DNA from 2 places in the Pantoea allii genome. Region 2 is predicted to be linked to the other one. Evidence: predicted binding sites of a transcription regulator. Region 2 holds the regulator's gene; the other holds the start of a gene.
What was found. Region 2 encodes LexA, which represses DNA repair genes until DNA is damaged. Its sites were predicted from a motif close to TNCTGTATGTACATACAGNA; they were not measured.

Region 1: uvrB (excinuclease ABC subunit UvrB) is a predicted target of LexA. The motif match lies at 6,039-6,058, and genes of this name have one in related genera.

What each region holds. Positions count from the first base shown of each region.
Region 1 covers NZ_CP125958.1:3,264,178-3,273,069, reverse strand. Annotated here, with positions in the region: gene bioA (adenosylmethionine--8-amino-7-oxononanoate transaminase) at 1-851, opposite strand, end outside; gene bioB (biotin synthase BioB) at 937-1,968, shown strand; gene bioF (8-amino-7-oxononanoate synthase) at 1,968-3,119, shown strand; gene bioC (malonyl-ACP O-methyltransferase BioC) at 3,103-3,858, shown strand; gene bioD (dethiobiotin synthase) at 3,855-4,541, shown strand; gene QNH99_RS15445 (ABC transporter ATP-binding protein) at 4,527-5,249, opposite strand; gene uvrB (excinuclease ABC subunit UvrB) at 6,136-8,157, shown strand; gene QNH99_RS15435 (gluconeogenesis factor YvcK family protein) at 8,159-8,892, opposite strand, start outside.
Region 2 covers NZ_CP125958.1:4,346,820-4,355,711, forward strand. Annotated here, with positions in the region: gene traF (conjugal transfer protein TraF) at 1-1,122, opposite strand, end outside; gene zur (zinc uptake transcriptional repressor Zur) at 1,561-2,082, shown strand; gene QNH99_RS20395 (CsbD family protein) at 2,203-2,415, opposite strand; gene dinF (MATE family efflux transporter DinF) at 2,587-3,909, opposite strand; gene lexA (transcriptional repressor LexA) at 4,020-4,634, opposite strand; gene QNH99_RS20410 (diacylglycerol kinase) at 4,741-5,109, opposite strand; gene plsB (glycerol-3-phosphate 1-O-acyltransferase PlsB) at 5,238-7,664, shown strand; gene ubiA (4-hydroxybenzoate octaprenyltransferase) at 7,787-8,671, opposite strand; gene ubiC (chorismate lyase) at 8,683-8,892, opposite strand, start outside.

The DNA of each region.
Region 1 (8,892 bases), 1.1 Mb from region 2:
AGGCTCATGGTGCCGCCGGTCAGGGCTTTTCCGACACACATCATATCCGGCGTAATCGCCGCATGTTCGCAGGCAAACAGCTTACCGGTGCGGCCGAAGCCGGTGGCGATTTCATCGGCGATCAGCAGGATGCCATAGCGGTCACAGCACTCGCGCACGACCTGCAAATAGCGCGGATGATAAAACCGCATCCCACCTGCGCCCTGAACCACGGGTTCCAGAATCACCGCCGCCAACTGGCTCTGATGTTGCTGGATCAGCCGGACAAAATCCTCAGCATCGCGCGCCTCCCACTCATCATCAAACCCGCACTGCGGTGCTTCAGCGAAATGGTGCTCGGGCAGGTAGCCGCGCCACAGGCTGTGCATGGAATTATCCGGATCGCATACCGACATCGCGGCAAAAGTATCGCCGTGATAACCCCGTTTGAGCGTCAGAAACTGCTGACGCGTTTCTCCTCGCCCCAGCCAGTATTGCAGCGCCATCTTCATCGCCACTTCGACGGCAACGGAGCCGGAATCCGCCAGAAACACGCACTCCAGCGCGTCTGGCGTCATGGTGACTAACTGGCGGCAAAGGGCCACGGCGGCAGGATGGGTAATGCCGCCGAACATCACATGGGACATCTGCGCCATCTGCTGTTGCAGCGCCCGATTCAGGCGCGGATGGTTATAGCCATGTATCGCCGCCCACCACGACGACATCCCGTCCACCAGCTCGCGACCATCTGCCAGTTGCAGATGGTAATCCCGAGCCGCAACAACCGGATAGCAGGGCAGTGGCTGCGCCATTGAGGTATAGGGATGCCAGATATGCTGGCGATCAAATTCAGCGTCCTGTGGAGTAAACATTGGAGTTGTAAACCAAAATAAAAAGATTTAGTTTACAAGTATAACCACGTTAACTGTCGGGATGACACCTTTTTTGGAGTATGTAATGTCACAACGTTGGACTATAGCCCAGGCGCAGGCGCTGTTCGATCGGCCTTTTCTTGAACTGATGTTTGAGGCACAGCAGGTGCATCGCCAGCACTTCGATCCCCGTCAGGTTCAGGTCAGCACGCTGCTGTCGATCAAAACCGGGGCCTGCCCTGAAGACTGCAAATATTGCCCGCAAAGCGCCCGTTACAAGACCGGTCTGGAATCGGAGCGCCTGATGGAAGTGGATGAGGTACTGCGTTCCGCGCAAAAGGCCAAAGCTGCCGGTTCGAGCCGCTTCTGCATGGGTGCCGCGTGGAAAAACCCCAGTGACCGCGATATGCCTTACCTGGAAAAAATGGTGGAAGGCGTTAAAGCGATGGGCATGGAAACCTGTATGACGCTTGGCACGCTGAGCGACAGCCAGGCCCAGCGTTTAGGTAGTGCCGGACTCGATTTCTACAACCACAACCTGGATACCTCGCCGGAGTTTTACGGCAATATCATTACCACACGTAGCTATCAGGAACGCCTGGATACGCTGGGTAAAGTGCGCCAGGCGGGCATTAAAGTCTGTTCTGGCGGGATTGTGGGCCTGGGTGAAACGGTGAACGACCGCGCGGGCCTGCTGGTGCAACTGGCGAACCTGCCTACGCCGCCGGAAAGCGTGCCGATCAACATGCTGGTGAAGGTCAAAGGCACTCCGCTGGCAGAGAATGATGACGTTGAGCCGTTCGACTTTATCCGCACCATCGCCGTCGCCCGTATCATGATGCCGACCTCGCATGTTCGCCTGTCGGCGGGCCGTGAGCAGATGAGCGAACAGACCCAGGCGATGTGCTTTATGGCAGGTGCGAACTCCATTTTCTACGGATGCAAACTGCTGACCACGCCGAACCCGGAAGAAGATAAAGATATGCTGTTGTTCCGCAAGCTGGGGCTGAATCCTGAACATACCCAGACTGACAACGGCGACAATGCACAACAGCAGCAGTTAACGGAGCAACTGCTTCACGCCGACACAGAAAAATTCTATAACGCGGCGCTGTAATGAGCTGGCAGCAACGCATGCAGCAGGCGCTGACGCAGCGCCGGGCTGAAGATGGCTGGCGTGAACGGCGGGTGATTGAGGAGAACCAAACGCGCCTGATCCGCCATGCCGGTCAGATGTATCGCCACTTTTCCAGTAACGACTATCTTGGACTGAGCCAGCATCCTGCCGTGATCGCGGGCTGGCAACAGGGCGTGGCGCAGGCGGGTGCTGGCGCGGGCGCATCAAGCCATGTCACCGGCTATCATCGCCTCCATGCTGAGCTGGAAGCCCAACTGGCGGACTGGCTGGGCTATCCGCGCGCACTGCTGTTTATTTCGGGCTTTGCGGCCAACCAGGCGGTCATTCACCTGTTAGCCGAGAAAAATGACCGCATCCTGGCCGATAAACTCACTCATGCTTCGCTGCTGGAGGCCGCCAGCCTCAGCCCGGCGCAGCTGCGCCGTTTTGCACATAACGATCCACATAGCCTGGCTGCCCGGCTGGATGCGCCCTGCGAGGGGCAAACGCTGGTGGTCACCGAAGGCATTTTCAGTATGGATGGCGATAGCGCGCCCTTACAGGCGATTGCTGCTCAGGCGAAACAGGCCCGCGCGGGGTTGCTGGTCGATGATGCGCACGGTATTGGTATCACCGGCGAACAGGGGCGGGGCAGCTGTTGGGCGCAGGGCATCAAACCTGACCTGCTGGTGGTGACCTTTGGCAAAGCCTTCGGTGTCAGTGGCGCCGCGTTGTTGTGTGATGAGGCTACCGCCGATTATTTTCTGCAATTTTCCCGCCATCTGATTTACTCCACCGCGATGCCGCCGGCCCAGGCCAGCGCGCTGTTAGCCGCGCTTAAACAGGTGCAGGCGGGCGATGAATATCGCCAACGTCTAGCTCACAACATCGCCCATTTTCGTCACGGGGCGGCCTCATTGCCCTGGGCGCTTATGGATTCGTCCAGCGCGATTCAGCCGTTGATCGTTGGCGATAACGGGCAGGCGCTGGCGCTGTCTGCGCGCTTAGCCCGTGCGGGCTGTTGGGTCAGTGCGATCCGTCCACCAACGGTGCCACCGGGGACAGCGCGTTTACGTATTACGCTGACGGCCGCCCATCAGCCAGACGATATTGATGTCTTACTGGAGGCGCTGCATGACGCTGCAGGTTGATAAACGCGCCGTTGCCAGAGCCTTTGGTCGCGCGGCCTCCCAGTATGATCACCATGCCGAACTCCAACGGTTGAGCGGTGATGCACTGCTGGCGTGGGCCCCCGCGCGCACTGGCCTGCAGGTGCTGGATGCCGGTTGTGGGACCGGCTGGTACAGCCGGATATGGCACGAGCGGGGCAAACAGGTCACCGCGTTGGACCTGTCGGCGCAGATGTTGCACCAGGCCCGGCAAAATGGCGTCGCACATCACTATCTGGCAGGGGATATCGATGCGCTGCCGTTGGCAAACCAGTGCGTTGACCTGGTATGGAGCAACCTGGTGGTGCAATGGAGCGAAGATTTGCAGGGGGCGCTAACGCAGTTTAACCGGGTACTAAAGCCTGGCGGCTGTTTGCTTTTTTCCACCCTGAGCGCGGGCTCTCTGCACGAAGTCCATCAGGCCTGGTCGCACCTGGATGGCAGCCTGCACGCTAATCGCTTCCTGCCCGCGCAGGAGATTGCCGCCGCCTGTGAAACTCAGCATCTGCACTGCCATGCACAAACCTTTATCTTGCATTTCCCCGATGCCCTCAGCGCGATGCGCTCTCTGAAGGGCATCGGGGCAACCCATTTGCATAGCGGGCGATCCGCCTGTTTGTTGACGGGTCAACGTCTTGCTCAACTCGAAGCCCACTGGCCCCGGGATGAGCAGGGTTTTCGCCTCAGTTACCATGTGATGTTTGGAGTGACGAAATCATGAAACGCTGGTTTGTGACCGGCACCGACACCGAAGTCGGTAAAACGGTGGCCAGTGCGGCGCTGCTGCAGGCTGCCACGGCTGCAGGTTATCGTTGTGCAGGCTATAAACCTGTTGCCTCGGGCTGTGAGTTAACTGCGTCAGGCGTGCGTAACAGCGATGCGCTGGCGTTACAGCGTTACAGCAACGTCGCGCTGCGCTACGAGCAGGTGAATCCGCTGGCGTTTATGGAGCCAACCTCGCCGCATATCGTCAGCGCGGATGAGGGCAGACCGATTGAGTTTGCCACCCTGTCGGCGGGGCTGCGTGAACTTGAGCCGCTGGCCGAGTGGATTCTGGTCGAGGGAGCAGGCGGCTGGTACACGCCGCTTTCTGAGACGCAAACCTATGCAGACTGGGTAGAGGCGGAGCAACTGCCGGTGATTTTGGTGGTGGGCGTTAAGCTGGGATGTATTAATCATGCCATGCTGACGGCCGATGCTGTCCGCGCGCGCGGTCTGCGACTGGCGGGCTGGATCGCCAATACGGTACAGCCGCCCGGTCGGCGCTATCAGGAATACCTCACGGCCTTAACACAGCGCCTTCCGGCACCTTGTCTGGGTGTGATTCCCTGGTTAACGGATGAGGGCCAGCAGGCTGACTGTGGTCAGTACCTGACGCTGCCTGGCGAATCAGGCCACGGTTAACCATTTATCCAGGGTACCGTCATCCAGCTGGGTGACGTTGCCCTGAGCCACATTGCGGCCGCGATGCAGCAGTAAAAAGTTGTCAGCCACGCGGCGAATCAATGAAACCCGCTGTTCAAGCAGCAAAATCGTCAGGCCATAGTCGCGGTTCAGGCGACGAATCAGATTCCCCATCTCTTCTTCCAGCCAGGGTGCCATACCGTCGGCAGGCTCATCCAGAATCAGCAGGCGCGGCTGTAAGACCAGCGCACGGGCCAGCGCCAGTTGCTGCTGCTGATAGACGGGCAAATCGCCGCTACGCTGTTGACGCAACGAATAAAGCGCCGGCAGCAGGTCGAATATCATTTCCGGGATAGCCCGATAGCCGTCACGCGGTTGTGCGCCTGCCAGTAAAGCGATGAGTAAATTATCCTCGACGCTCATCTGAGTAAAAATATGTCGCCCCTGCGGAACATAGCCAATGCCCTGACGGGCGCGCAGCTCTGCAGGCTGGGACAACAGGTCCTCAGGCGGCGAACCATCCTGCTGCCAGCTAATGGTCCCGCTGTTTATAGGCAGCTTCCCCATAATGCAGTTGACCAGGGTGGTTTTCCCCATGCCTGGCCGTCCCAGTATGCCGGTGCAGGTGCCGGGAGGCAGGTCCAGATCCACATTCCAGAGAATATGATTTTTACCGTAAAACTGATTCACCGACCGTAAACTTAACATCTGACGCGCTCCTTCCAGATAATTAACCTGAATGCTTTCGCCGTTCATCTCTGGTAAATCGCTCTAATGAGATAGCGGGATCTTCAACACCGCTATTGCCTGTACTACGCTGGTAAAACGTTATGCAATTCCCAGGCCAGAGTCATTATTGCCCCCTGTGGCTGGCTTAACCTGCGGAAATACCATCATTTAAAGATAAAGAAAAATGAACAATGCCAGCCTTAGCTTAAGGCGCGGTGCAACGGCGGTGCAGGCGAAAGGCGTGATGAAGTGCGTCTGCTCGCTAATGGGGCAGGTGCCAGACCACAAAAAATAAAAAAAAGAAAAGGGGTTGTCGCAGATCAAGGCGAGTGCCGCTGCGGTAGCTCAATCCTGCCAGTTAGTGTCAGAAATTAAGCGAAAAAAAAATTTTTTTTAGGGCCGCCATGACGACGAAAAAAATTATACACAGCTGATGTGCAAAGGGCTGTCATCAGTTATCCACTATTCCTGTGGATAACCTTGTGCATTAGATAATGAAAACAGGTTAGAAGCGAGGAAATACGGGGCCTGGTAACTGGATGATGAGAATCTGGGCTTTTTAAAGTAGCGGCTATAAATCAATGGGTTATCAAAAAACAAGCCTGCCGGATTGGTGCCGATTCATCAAACTGCAATTTTATGACACATGCTTGACAAATGTTAAATCAGGGCCTGGCTTGGGGATAACCTGGCGCAACAAAAACAGCCGACAGCAAGGGATAAAGCCAAAGAGTCAAGCGGAAAGTGATGTCCGTTACTGTGCATCATTACTGTTATTATATCCAGTATTTTTTTCTGGCAAAATCGGCATAGCAGAGTAAAATAATGGGCTGCCCGCCGTCTTTCTTCTGCAGGAACCCTATTCATGAGTAAAGATTTTAAACTGAACTCCGCTTTCAAGCCTTCTGGCGATCAGCCGGAAGCGATTCGTCGTCTGGAAGCCGGACTGGAAGATGGACTGGCGCACCAGACGTTATTAGGCGTCACCGGATCGGGTAAAACCTTTACCGTCGCTAACGTAATCGCCGATCTCAATCGGCCCACCATGGTATTAGCGCCCAACAAAACCCTGGCGGCGCAGCTGTATGGTGAGATGAAAGAGTTCTTTCCGGACAACGCCGTGGAGTTTTTTGTCTCTTACTACGATTACTACCAACCTGAAGCCTATGTGCCGAGTTCCGACACCTTTATCGAAAAGGATGCCTCGGTTAACGAACACATTGAGCAAATGCGTCTTTCCGCCACAAAAGCCTTGCTGGAGCGGCGCGATGTTATCGTCGTCGCATCGGTGTCGGCGATTTATGGCCTGGGCGATCCCGATCTTTATTTGAAAATGATGCTGCACTTAACGCGCGGTATGATTATCGATCAACGCAGCATCCTGCGCCGCCTGTCAGAGCTGCAGTACACCCGCAACGATCAGGCGTTCCAGCGCGGGACCTTCCGGGTGCGCGGCGAGGTTATCGATGTGTTCCCTGCGGAATCTGACGACATTGCGCTACGGATCGAATTATTTGATGAAGAGGTGGAGCGCCTGTCATTGTTTGACCCGCTCACCGGCCAGGTTGAGTCAGTGGTGCCGCGCTTTACGATCTATCCCAAGACGCACTATGTCACACCGCGTGAGCGCATTTTACAGGCCATGGAAGACATCAAAGTCGAGCTGGCCGACCGGCGTAAAAACCTGCTGGAAAATAACAAACTGCTGGAAGAGCAGCGTATCACCCAGCGTACCCAGTTTGATCTGGAGATGATGGGGGAGCTGGGCTACTGCTCCGGCATCGAAAACTACTCGCGTTACCTTTCGGGCCGTGGGCCTGGAGAAGCGCCGCCGACCCTGTTTGACTATCTCCCGGCAGATGGCCTGCTGGTGGTGGATGAGTCCCACGTGACGATTCCGCAAATTGGCGGCATGTATCGTGGTGACCGGGCGCGTAAAGAGACATTGGTGGAATACGGTTTCCGTCTGCCCTCGGCGCTGGATAACCGCCCAATGAAGTTTGAAGAGTTCGAGGCACTGGCACCGCAAACGATTTATGTATCGGCAACGCCAGGCAAATACGAGCTGGAAAAATCCGGCGACGAGGTGATTGACCAGGTGGTGCGTCCGACCGGCCTGCTGGACCCGATCCTCGAAGTGCGGCCCGTCGCGACCCAGGTTGACGATCTGCTGTCAGAGATCCGCAAACGCGTCACCGTCAATGAACGTGTACTGGTTACCGTCCTGACCAAACGCATGGCGGAAGACCTGACCGAGTACCTGGAAGAGCACGGCGAAAAAGTGCGCTATCTGCACTCGGATATTGATACCGTGGAACGTATGGAAATCATCCGTGACCTGCGTCTGGGTAAATTTGACGTATTGGTGGGGATTAACCTGTTGCGAGAAGGGCTGGATATGCCCGAAGTGTCGCTGGTGGCGATTCTGGATGCGGACAAAGAGGGCTTCCTGCGTTCGGAACGCTCGCTGATTCAGACCATTGGTCGTGCGGCGCGTAACATCAACGGTAAAGCGATTCTCTACGGCGATAAAATCACGCCTTCAATGGCGAGGGCGATTGAAGAAACCGATCGCCGCCGTGAAAAGCAGCAGCGCCACAATGAAGAAAACGGCATTGTGCCGCAGGGCCTGAATAAGAAAATCACCGATATCCTGGAGCTGGGCAATAACGTGGTGAAAACCCGCGGCAAAGCCAAACCCAGCAAACGCGGTGCGGCCGAAAGCAATGCCGATTACCTGGCGTTATCGCCGCAGGCATTGCAGAAAAAGATTCACGAGCTGGAAGGGCAGATGCAGCAACATGCGCAAAACCTGGAGTTCGAACAGGCGGCTGGCCTGCGCGATCAACTGCAAGAATTGCGCACGTTATTTATTGCGGTGTCGTAATTCAGTTAAACCCCTGAATAGCGTGTTCCAGCGCGGCGCGGAGCAGCTGGCGGTCGTGACGATATTTGATATCGGCCGCCTCCAGCGGTTCACGAATAATCAGGCGGTTTTCCACCCGGCTGACATCCGTGGACGGGCCAACCACGATGGCGTCAATCACCCGCTTGCCAATGTAGTGTTCCATCATCGCCAGTTTATCGGCCACGGTAAGTGTGGCCGCCGCAGGACTCAACTCCCGGCCCAGATTGCCGATAAACACCATATTGGCGGGGGTGCGCCGTAACGCCTGGGCCATCTCTTTCATGAGCAGAATGGGCATCAGGCTGGTGTAAAAACTGCCAGGCCCAATCAGGATCAGATCGGCCTCTGCAACGGCGTCGAGCGCTTCCCGGGTGGGGTGTACGGCAGGGTGCAGCATCAGTTCCTGAGGCGGAAGTTTCATCTCGTCGATGGCGGTTTCACCGTAAACGGCATTGCCCTCGACATCGGTTGCCACTAAATCAACCGGCTGTTCAGACATAGGAATTAAAAAGGCGTCGACCTTTAGCAGGTTTCGGATGATGTTAACCACTTCCAGCGGGCGTACGCTAAGGTGATCCAGCGCTTTGAGTATCAGGTTGCCCAGGTTGTGTCCGGCCAGTTCACCGTTGCCGGTAAAGCGGTATTCGAACATGGCAGATGCCACGCTCGGCTCGGTAATCAACTGGTTAATACAGTTACGCAAGTCGCCCCAGG
Region 2 (8,892 bases):
GTAACCGGCACGTAACTGCAACCACTCCAGCACGCGGTATTCCGCACCTACGCCAGCGTACTGGCTGTTTTCCTGCGATTTAAAGCGGTGGGTTTCGGTCAGATCAACATCACCGGTCAGGGTAACGGGGCCTTTATCCCATGCTAAGCCCGCCGTCACTAATGGGCGGATTTCGTAAGTATCGCGATAGCCGTTCACTTCTTTCGTTTGCAGATCGCGGGAAACCAGGTTTTGTCCGGTCACGCCCAGCGTCCAGTTTTCGGCGAAGACCGTCGCCACACCGGCATCGATGTTAAAACCGCTTTCGGTGCTGCGGTAACGACCGTCGCGCAAATCGTTTTTGTCGTAGTTATAGACGCTGGCGGAGTAATTATACAGCCAGGTTTTTTGCAGTTTTGGCGTAATACCGATTGAGACAGGTTGTCCGGCAATCGTGAACTCATGGGCAACGGAAATACCGTAATCCGTATTCAACGCCGCCAGGCCATTCGCGCTGGAGCCCAGCAGGTTTTGAACGTTCGCCAGGCCAAAGGCACCGCCAGGAATACCTGCAAAGGTGCCATCAGCAACGCCCTGCAGAATAACGATGTCACCTTCTTTCACATTCGCGCGAACGTGCGCCGTACCGTAAGCCTTGGTGATAAAGGCAAAAGGCAGTGTTTCATTGGGAATGGTTACGGCGATTGCCGCACCCGCTGTGGCATTGGCTTTATTACCGCGTAAATCCCTGAGCGTATTGGCTAAGTCGCCGGAGGCAGCCTGGATTTGCGGGATACGGCGTAACAGCTCAAATCCTGTGGCGTTGCCGAACAGATCCTGATAGCGATTTACCGTATCCGTGATGGTATCGATCTTATCGACCATCTTGTCTTTGTCCGTGATTTGCACACCGGCACTGGGAATAATAATGCTGACGTTATCGTCGGGCCTGGCTTTGGTCATTAACGCCGGGTTAGCCAACACAGCCGAACCGTAGTTTGAGGACGCCACGCCCGTTCCGCCCATGGCGTCGTTGCGGGCATCATACCAGGTTCCGGCGGCCAGTGCGGAAGATGAAAAAACCAGGGCATTGAATACTGCAGGAAAAACCAGAACGGAACGTGGAACGGTTAATTTTGCCATTTGCTTATCATCACCTGAAATATTGCCGTTAATACATTAACGACTGAATAGTTTGTTAGCTCCATTGTGGAGGATTGCTAACGCTTTATTGCTGTGAATTCAGAGTAAATAGTGGCGCAATTCCGTGGATTGATTATTTTTCGATCCGATATGTGAGGTTCCCGCCGAAAATGCTTCAGGCAAATCCAGTCTGGGCCAGCACTTTATTAAGAACATTTAAACATTAGTTCTTAACTCAGTGAGATGTAAAGTAAAAGTAAAAAATATCTATAAACATTCTGAAACAGACTGGTACGAAGCCAGCTTTCAGCAAAGGATAAGCGAACGGAAGGGAAGAAACAGAAGCGTGTAGGCGGGCGCTGTCTGGCTGGCGGCAAGGTTCAACGTCATAACGATTATTGTGATAAGATAACATCACCTGTCTAGCGGAGAAACGCCATGTCAACCATGACGCCAGAGCAAATTATGACCCAGGCTGAGAAGCTGTGTTTACAGCGCGGTGTTCGCCTGACGACCCAGCGAGCAGAAGTGCTACGGTTGATGGCCGGACAGCCAGGCTCTATCAGTGCTTATGACCTGCTTGATCAGTTGCGGGTTAGCGAGCCGCAGGCTAAGCCGCCTACCGTTTATCGTGCGCTGGATTTCTTGCTCGAACAGGGTTTTATTCATCGGGTTGAATCGAATAACAGTTATGTCATGTGTCATCACTTCGAAGCGCCTGCGCATACGTCGGTTATGCTGGTTTGCGATCGCTGTGCTGGGGTGACAGAGAAGCAGGCTCAAGGCGCAGAGCAGATCATCGCGTCTTTAGCTCAGGAGGCACACTTTGTGCTACGCCATAGCGTGATTGAAGCTCATGGTTTATGTGAGAACTGTGCTGAAGTTGAGGCCTGTGAACATCATGAACATTGTGATCACGACCATCAGACTGAAGGGAAAAAGCGCGGTAAACGGGGTTAACAGGGTTGAGGTTACAGGGTTGGGGTTACAGGGTTGGGGTTACAGGGTTAATGTGCACATCCTTGTGCGGTGGCCGGCATGAGCGTACCGACCCGGGTAGGAGCGTCCCTGAAAGCGTGATTACCAGCGGTAATCTTTGTTGGAACCTTCCCAGGCCGTTACTTCTTTCTCCGCTTCTTCTTTCGCGTAGCCGTAACGTTCCTGAATTTTTCCGACCAGCTGATCGCGTTTACCTTCAATGACTTGCATATCATCGTCGGTCAGCTTGCCCCATTTCTCTTTCATCTTTCCTTTGAACTGTTTCCAGTTACCACTCGCTTCGTCTTTATTCATTGCAGACCTCCACGTCATCCTTCGGTTTCGTTTTATTTTGCAGTTAAACAAAATCACGATATAAAGCGCTACTTAACAGCGCCATTCAAAGTTAATTGTAGTAGGTAATTTCAGGTTTGCCGGAAAAAATGAAAATAATATGTATCCTGCGTCATAATTCCGGTTCAGCGATCAGGCAGTGAACCAGGTGCCATTGCGCCAGTGTTTACGCCAGACCAGCCACAAGGATAAGCCACGCAGGGCAAGGAAGACCGCTATCGCCAGCCACAAACCATGGTTGCCGAGCAGGGGCACCGTAGCGAGCGTCAGGAAATAGCCCAAGGCAGCCACCGCCATGCTGTTACGCATTTCTCTTCCCTTTGTCGCACCAATAAACATGCCATCCAACAGATAGCACCAGACGCCGATTAGCGGCATGACAATCTGCCAGATCAAAAAGCGGTCAGCGGCCTGTTGCAGCGCATGGATAGAGGTGAGGAATGCCACTATCTGATAGCCAAACAGGGCATAGACGAGTGAGAAAAACAGCGCCACCACCAGCGCCTGACGACAGGCAGATAGCCATACCTGCTGCAGCCGGGTGCCGTTTTTTGCCCCGTGCGCTTCACCGGCAAAGGCTTCTACGGCGTAGGCAAACCCATCCAGCGCGTAGGCGGTGAACGTAATGAACATTAACAGGATGGCATTGACCGCGACGACGTCAGGGCCAATGCGGGCGCCGAGCACGGTAAGAGAGGCAAAGCAGAGCTGCAACAGCAAGGTGCGCAGTAAAATATCGCGATTAAGGCGAAGAAGGCGGTGGATGTCGCCGCGCCAGCTGTGAGTGAGCATCTCCAAGGTGATACCCCGCAGCGTTAGTACGCGCCACACCATCACCGCACCGACCAGTAACGTTGCGTATTCTGCCAGCGCGGTGGCGCTAGCGGCACCCGCCACGCCCCAGTGCAAACCCAGCACGAGCCAGAGATCCAACAGGATATTAATGACGTTACCTACCACCAGCAAGATGACCGGTGCCCTGGCATACTGAACGCCCAGCAGCCAGCCCAGGATGACTAAATTAGCCAGCGTTGCGGGCGCACTGAGCCAGCGAATATGGATAAACAGGGCTGCCTGCTCCAATACCGCGGGGTCCCCACCAATAAAGCGGGTGGCTAACGTCGTAACGGGATAGCGAAGGAAGATAAATAAGAGGCCCGCGACCAGCGCGATGAGCAGTGGCTGAGTCAGCGCTCGCGCCAGAGCGGTCTTATCACCCGCACCCAATGCCTGAGCCGTTAAGCCCGTGGTACTCATACGCAGAAAAAGCAGCAACATGAAGATGAAGCTGGTGATGGTCGTACCGACAGCCACACCACCCAGATAAACCGGGCTGTCAAGATGGCCGATCACGGCCGTGTCGACCAGACCGAGCAGAGGAACCGTGATATTTGACAGGATCATGGGCAGCGCTAACCGCCACAGGTTTTTATCGGTAGCTGTCAGAAAGCGCATTCTTGAATCCGTGCGATAAACCGCCGGGGCCAGAGATAAACCCACAGCGGCAAAGTAAGGGCAGACTGGAGAACGTTAAGATTGACGCATGCCAATAACCTTAACGGGTTTTACAACCACTCACCGTTACGGACAATGCCGACAGCCAGACCTTCAACGGTGAGAGACTGGGCACGTGTGTCAACAATGATAGGCTCGAAATCGTTGTTTTCAGGTAAGAGATGCACCACAGAACCCTGTTTCTTCCAGCGTTTTACCGTGACTTCATCATCAATACGCGCAACCACAACCTGACCATTACGCACTTCCTGCGTTTTGTGAACCGCCAGCAAATCACCATCCATAATGCCGATATCTTTCATCGACATTCCGCTCACGCGCAACAGGAAATCCGCTGCAGGCTTGAACATGTCAGGATCTACTTTGTAATGCGTTTCAATGTGTTCCTGGGCCAGTAATGGCTCACCGGCGGCGACGCGACCAATCAACGGCAGGCCGTCTGATGGCTCTTCTTCCATTAACAAACGGATACCGCGGGACGCACCAGAGACGATTTCAATCACGCCTTTACGCGCCAGTGCTTTCAGGTGTTCTTCGGCTGCATTTGGCGAACGAAAACCAAGCTGCGCGGCGATTTCTGCACGCGTTGGCGGCATGCCTGTTTGATTAATGTGGTCGCGAATCAAGTCGTAGACCTGTTGCTGCCTGCTGGTTAATGCTTTCATCCCGCCCCCTGGTTGTTTATACAGTCGCTGTGAGTATATACAGGTATTGGTGAAATGGAAACCAAAACTCAGGCCAAAATCAGTTATTTGACGCGAGATGGAACGCTTATCGCAAATGCGACCAAAGCAGCGTTCCCCAGACAAAAAGGGCCAGTAATATTGCGATGAAAACGGCGGCGGAGCCCATGTCTTTTGCTCGTCCAGCAAGAGGATGCCGCTCCTGACCGGTGCGGTCTACCACCGCTTCTATGGCACTGTTCAGGACTTCAACAATAATCACCAGTACGACAGAGCCAATCATCAGGATGCGCGAAACGCTATCGACATCCAGCCAGCAGGCCAGGATAATCGCTACCAGTGCGGTAACCGCTTCCTGACGGAAAGCAGCTTCATGCTGCCAGGCAGCACGAAGACCTTGCCATGAATAGCCCGCAGCTTTCACAATTCGGTTAAGGCCGGTGACATTATTTGTCATAATAAAGGAACTCTTTTCAAAGGATTGACGTCAATATTGGGCAGCGCACAATTGTCGCTGTCACAGATTTTTGCTGCGCTTTCTGATAAGCTTGCGCCGCTTTGCTAACAAGAGGCTTCATGTTGTCTATGTCAGGTTGGCGTATACTTTTTTATAAATTACTGAATTTACCCCTGTCGTTTCTGGTAAAGAGTAAGGCCATTCCGGCCGATCCCGTATCCGAACATGGGCTGGACCCAACCCGGCCTATTATGTATGTCCTGCCTTATGATTCAAAGGCCGATCTCCTGACTTTGCGCGCGCAGTGCATCAGGCACGAGCTGCCCGATCCGCTTTCGCCGCTGGAGATTGACGGGGCCTTGCTGCCGCGTCATGTCTTTATCCACGATGGCCCACGCGTGTTTCCCTATTTCGTGCCCAGCGTCGAGTCGGTAAAAATCTTCCACGAGTATCTCGATCTGCACCGCAGTAACCCTGAGCTTGATATCCAGATGTTACCGGTTTCCGTCATGTTCGGCCGCGCACCCGGCCGGGAAGTGCAGGGAGAAGATAATCCGCCTCATTTACGTTTGTTAAATGGGGTACAAAAATTCTTTGCTGTGCTCTGGCATGGTCGCGACAGTTTTGTGCGCTTCTCGCCAACCGTTTCCCTGCGTCGTATGGCGACTGAACACGGTACGGATAAATCAATTGCGCAAAAACTGGCCCGGGTCGCTCGTATCCACTTTGCCCGTCAGCGTCTGGCAGCGGTCGGTCCGCGCCTGCCCGCGCGTCAGGATTTGTTCAATCGCCTGCTGCAATCGAAAGCGATAGAAAAAGCGGTAGAAGACGAAGCCCGCAGCAAGAAGGTTTCGCATGAAAAAGCCCAGCAAAACGCCGTTGAAATGATGGAGGAGATTGCCGCCAACTTCTCCTACGAAGCGATTCGCGTCACGGATCGCGTGATGGGTTGGCTCTGGAGTCGACTTTATCAGGGCATCAACGTCAACGGCGGTGAGCGCGTTCGCCAGCTGGCTCAGGACGGTCATGAAATTGTTTATGTGCCCTGCCACCGCAGCCATATGGATTACCTGTTGCTGTCTTACGTGCTGTATCACCAGGGGCTGGTCCCGCCGCACATCGCCGCCGGTATTAACCTGAACTTCTGGCCTGCCGGGCCGATTTTCCGCCGTCTGGGTGCCTTCTTTATTCGCCGGACCTTTAAAGGCAACAAGCTCTATGCCACCGTCTTCCGTGAATACCTGGGTGAACTCTTTACCCGTGGCTATTCCGTGGAGTACTTCGTGGAAGGGGGCCGTTCACGTACCGGCCGGCTGTTAGATCCGAAAACCGGCACGCTGTCCATGACGCTGCAGGCCATGCTACGCGGCGGCACGCGCCCTATCACGTTAGTGCCTATATACATCGGTTACGAACATGTCATGGAAGTGGGCACCTATGCGAAAGAGCTTCGCGGTGCCACGAAAGAGAAAGAAGGCTTCATGCAGATGGTGCGCGGCTTACGTAAGCTGCGCAATCTCGGTCAGGGTTACGTGAACTTTGGCGAGCCGCTACCGCTGATAAATTATTTGAATAAGCACGTTCCTGAATGGCGCGATGCTATCGATCCCATTGAAGCACAGCGTCCCGGCTGGTTGACCCCGGCGGCGAACGATATCGCGGCCACCATCATGGTGCGTATTAACGAAGCCGGCGCGGCGAATGCCATGAACCTGTGCGTTACCGCTCTGCTTGCTTCGCGTCAGCGCTCTTTGACCCGCGAGCAGTTGGTTGAGCAACTGGAGTGCTATACCCAGTTACTGCGCAACGTGCCCTACTCGCCGGATGCCACCTTGCCCGACATGTCTGCCGAAGCCCTGCTGGATCATGCGCTCAGCATGAACAAATTCGAGAGTGAAAAAGACAGTATTGGTGACATCATTATTCTGCCGCGCGAGCAGGCGGTACTGATGACCTACTACCGTAATAACATTCATCATATGCTGGTCATGCCGTCGCTGATTGCGGCGATTGTGCAGCAGCATCGCAACCTGAGCGAAGCCGAACTGCTGCGTCAGGTCAGCCTGATCTATCCCATGCTGAAGAGCGAGCTGTTCCTGCGCTGGAGCCATGATCAACTGCCGCAGTTACTGACTAACTTATGTCAGGAACTGACGCGTCAGGGGCTGATTACCGTTGAGGCAGGTCTGCTGTCGTTTAACACCGCGCGTTACCGTACGCTTCAACTGCTGGCCGCCGGTGTGCGTGAGACGCTGCAGCGTTACGCCATCACCTTCTCGATTCTTAGCGCCAAGCCCACCATTAACCGGGGCACGCTGGAAAAAGAGAGCCGTACCCTGGCGCAGCGCCTGAGCGTGTTGCACGGGATCAATGCGCCGGAGTTCTTTGATAAAGCGGTGTTCTCCTCACTGGTGCTCACGCTGCGTGATGAAGGTTATATCAGCGACAGCGGTGATGCCGACGTGGCGCAGACGCTGGCGACCTGGCACATCCTGGCTGACCTGGTCACCAGCGATGTACGCATGACCATCGAAAGCGCCGTAGCGCACGATTAGCGGATTCGCGATGACGAGAAAGGCGACCCTGAAGGTCGCCTTTTTTATTCGCACGCTGGTACTGAGGCACTCAGCAGCGTTGACGCACATTCGCGAACTGACCGCGATTCTCGTCGGGGCGGTTAAAGGAGCTGTGAAAACGGCGGCGTATTCATCAGCACGCCCAGAAACAGAACCAGTCCCACATAGTTGTTATTCAGGAAGGCGCGGAAACAGGCCTGACGATCGCGCTGCGCAATCAGCTTTTGCTGATAAACAAATAACCCACCAGCCAGTAATAGCGTCCAGTAAAACGCGCCGTTCAGATCCAGCATCGTCCCCACCAGCGCCATCAACACCAACGTAGACAGCTGCAGCAGACCAATAATCAATTTGTCGTAGCGACCAAACAGTATCGCCGTGGACTTAACGCCTATCTTCAGGTCATCCTCGCGATCAACCATGGCATATTGCGTATCGTAGGCCACCGTCCAGCAAATGTTTGCCAGGAATACCAGCCAACAGACCAGAGGTAAGGACTCACTAACTGCCGCCCACGCCATGGGGATCGCCCAGCCAAAGGCTGCGCCTAACACCACCTGAGGCAGATGCGTATATCGCTTCATAAACGGATAGACCCAGGCCAGCGCCAGGCCCACGACCGAGAGCATAATGGTCATCAGGTTCATGCTCAGTACCAGGGCAAACGCAATCAGCCCCAACACCACAAACAGCATTTTGGCTTCTTTCGCCGTCACGGCACCGCTTGCCAGCGGCCGGTGCCTGGTGCGCTCAACGTGCCCGTCTACCTTACGGTCGGCATAATCATTGATCACACAGCCCGCAGCGCGCATCACAAAGACACCCGCGACAAACACCGCCAGTGTCGGCAGCGGTGGGACGGTCATCTTTGCCAGCCAGAGCGCCCACAGCGTTGGCCACAACAGCAGTAAAGCGCCGATCGGTTTATCGATTCGCATCAGGCGGCTGTAAGCCTGCCATTTCGTCATTTTTTGTGTGTTTTGCACAGGTCAAACCCTTAACCTTGATCACGATAGACCGGCGATGCCGGTAAAAACAGTTCCGTTAACAGTAGCGGCTTACCCGACAGCCGCAGCCGGGACCGGCGTCCCCAGAGCGTTTCGACGCTGCCAGGCTCAATAAAATCGCGGGTAAGCGTTGATGAGGAGAACAGGTAACGTCCCAGAGGCCGCGTACCGAGTTGCTGTAACATGGTTTCCGGGCCGTT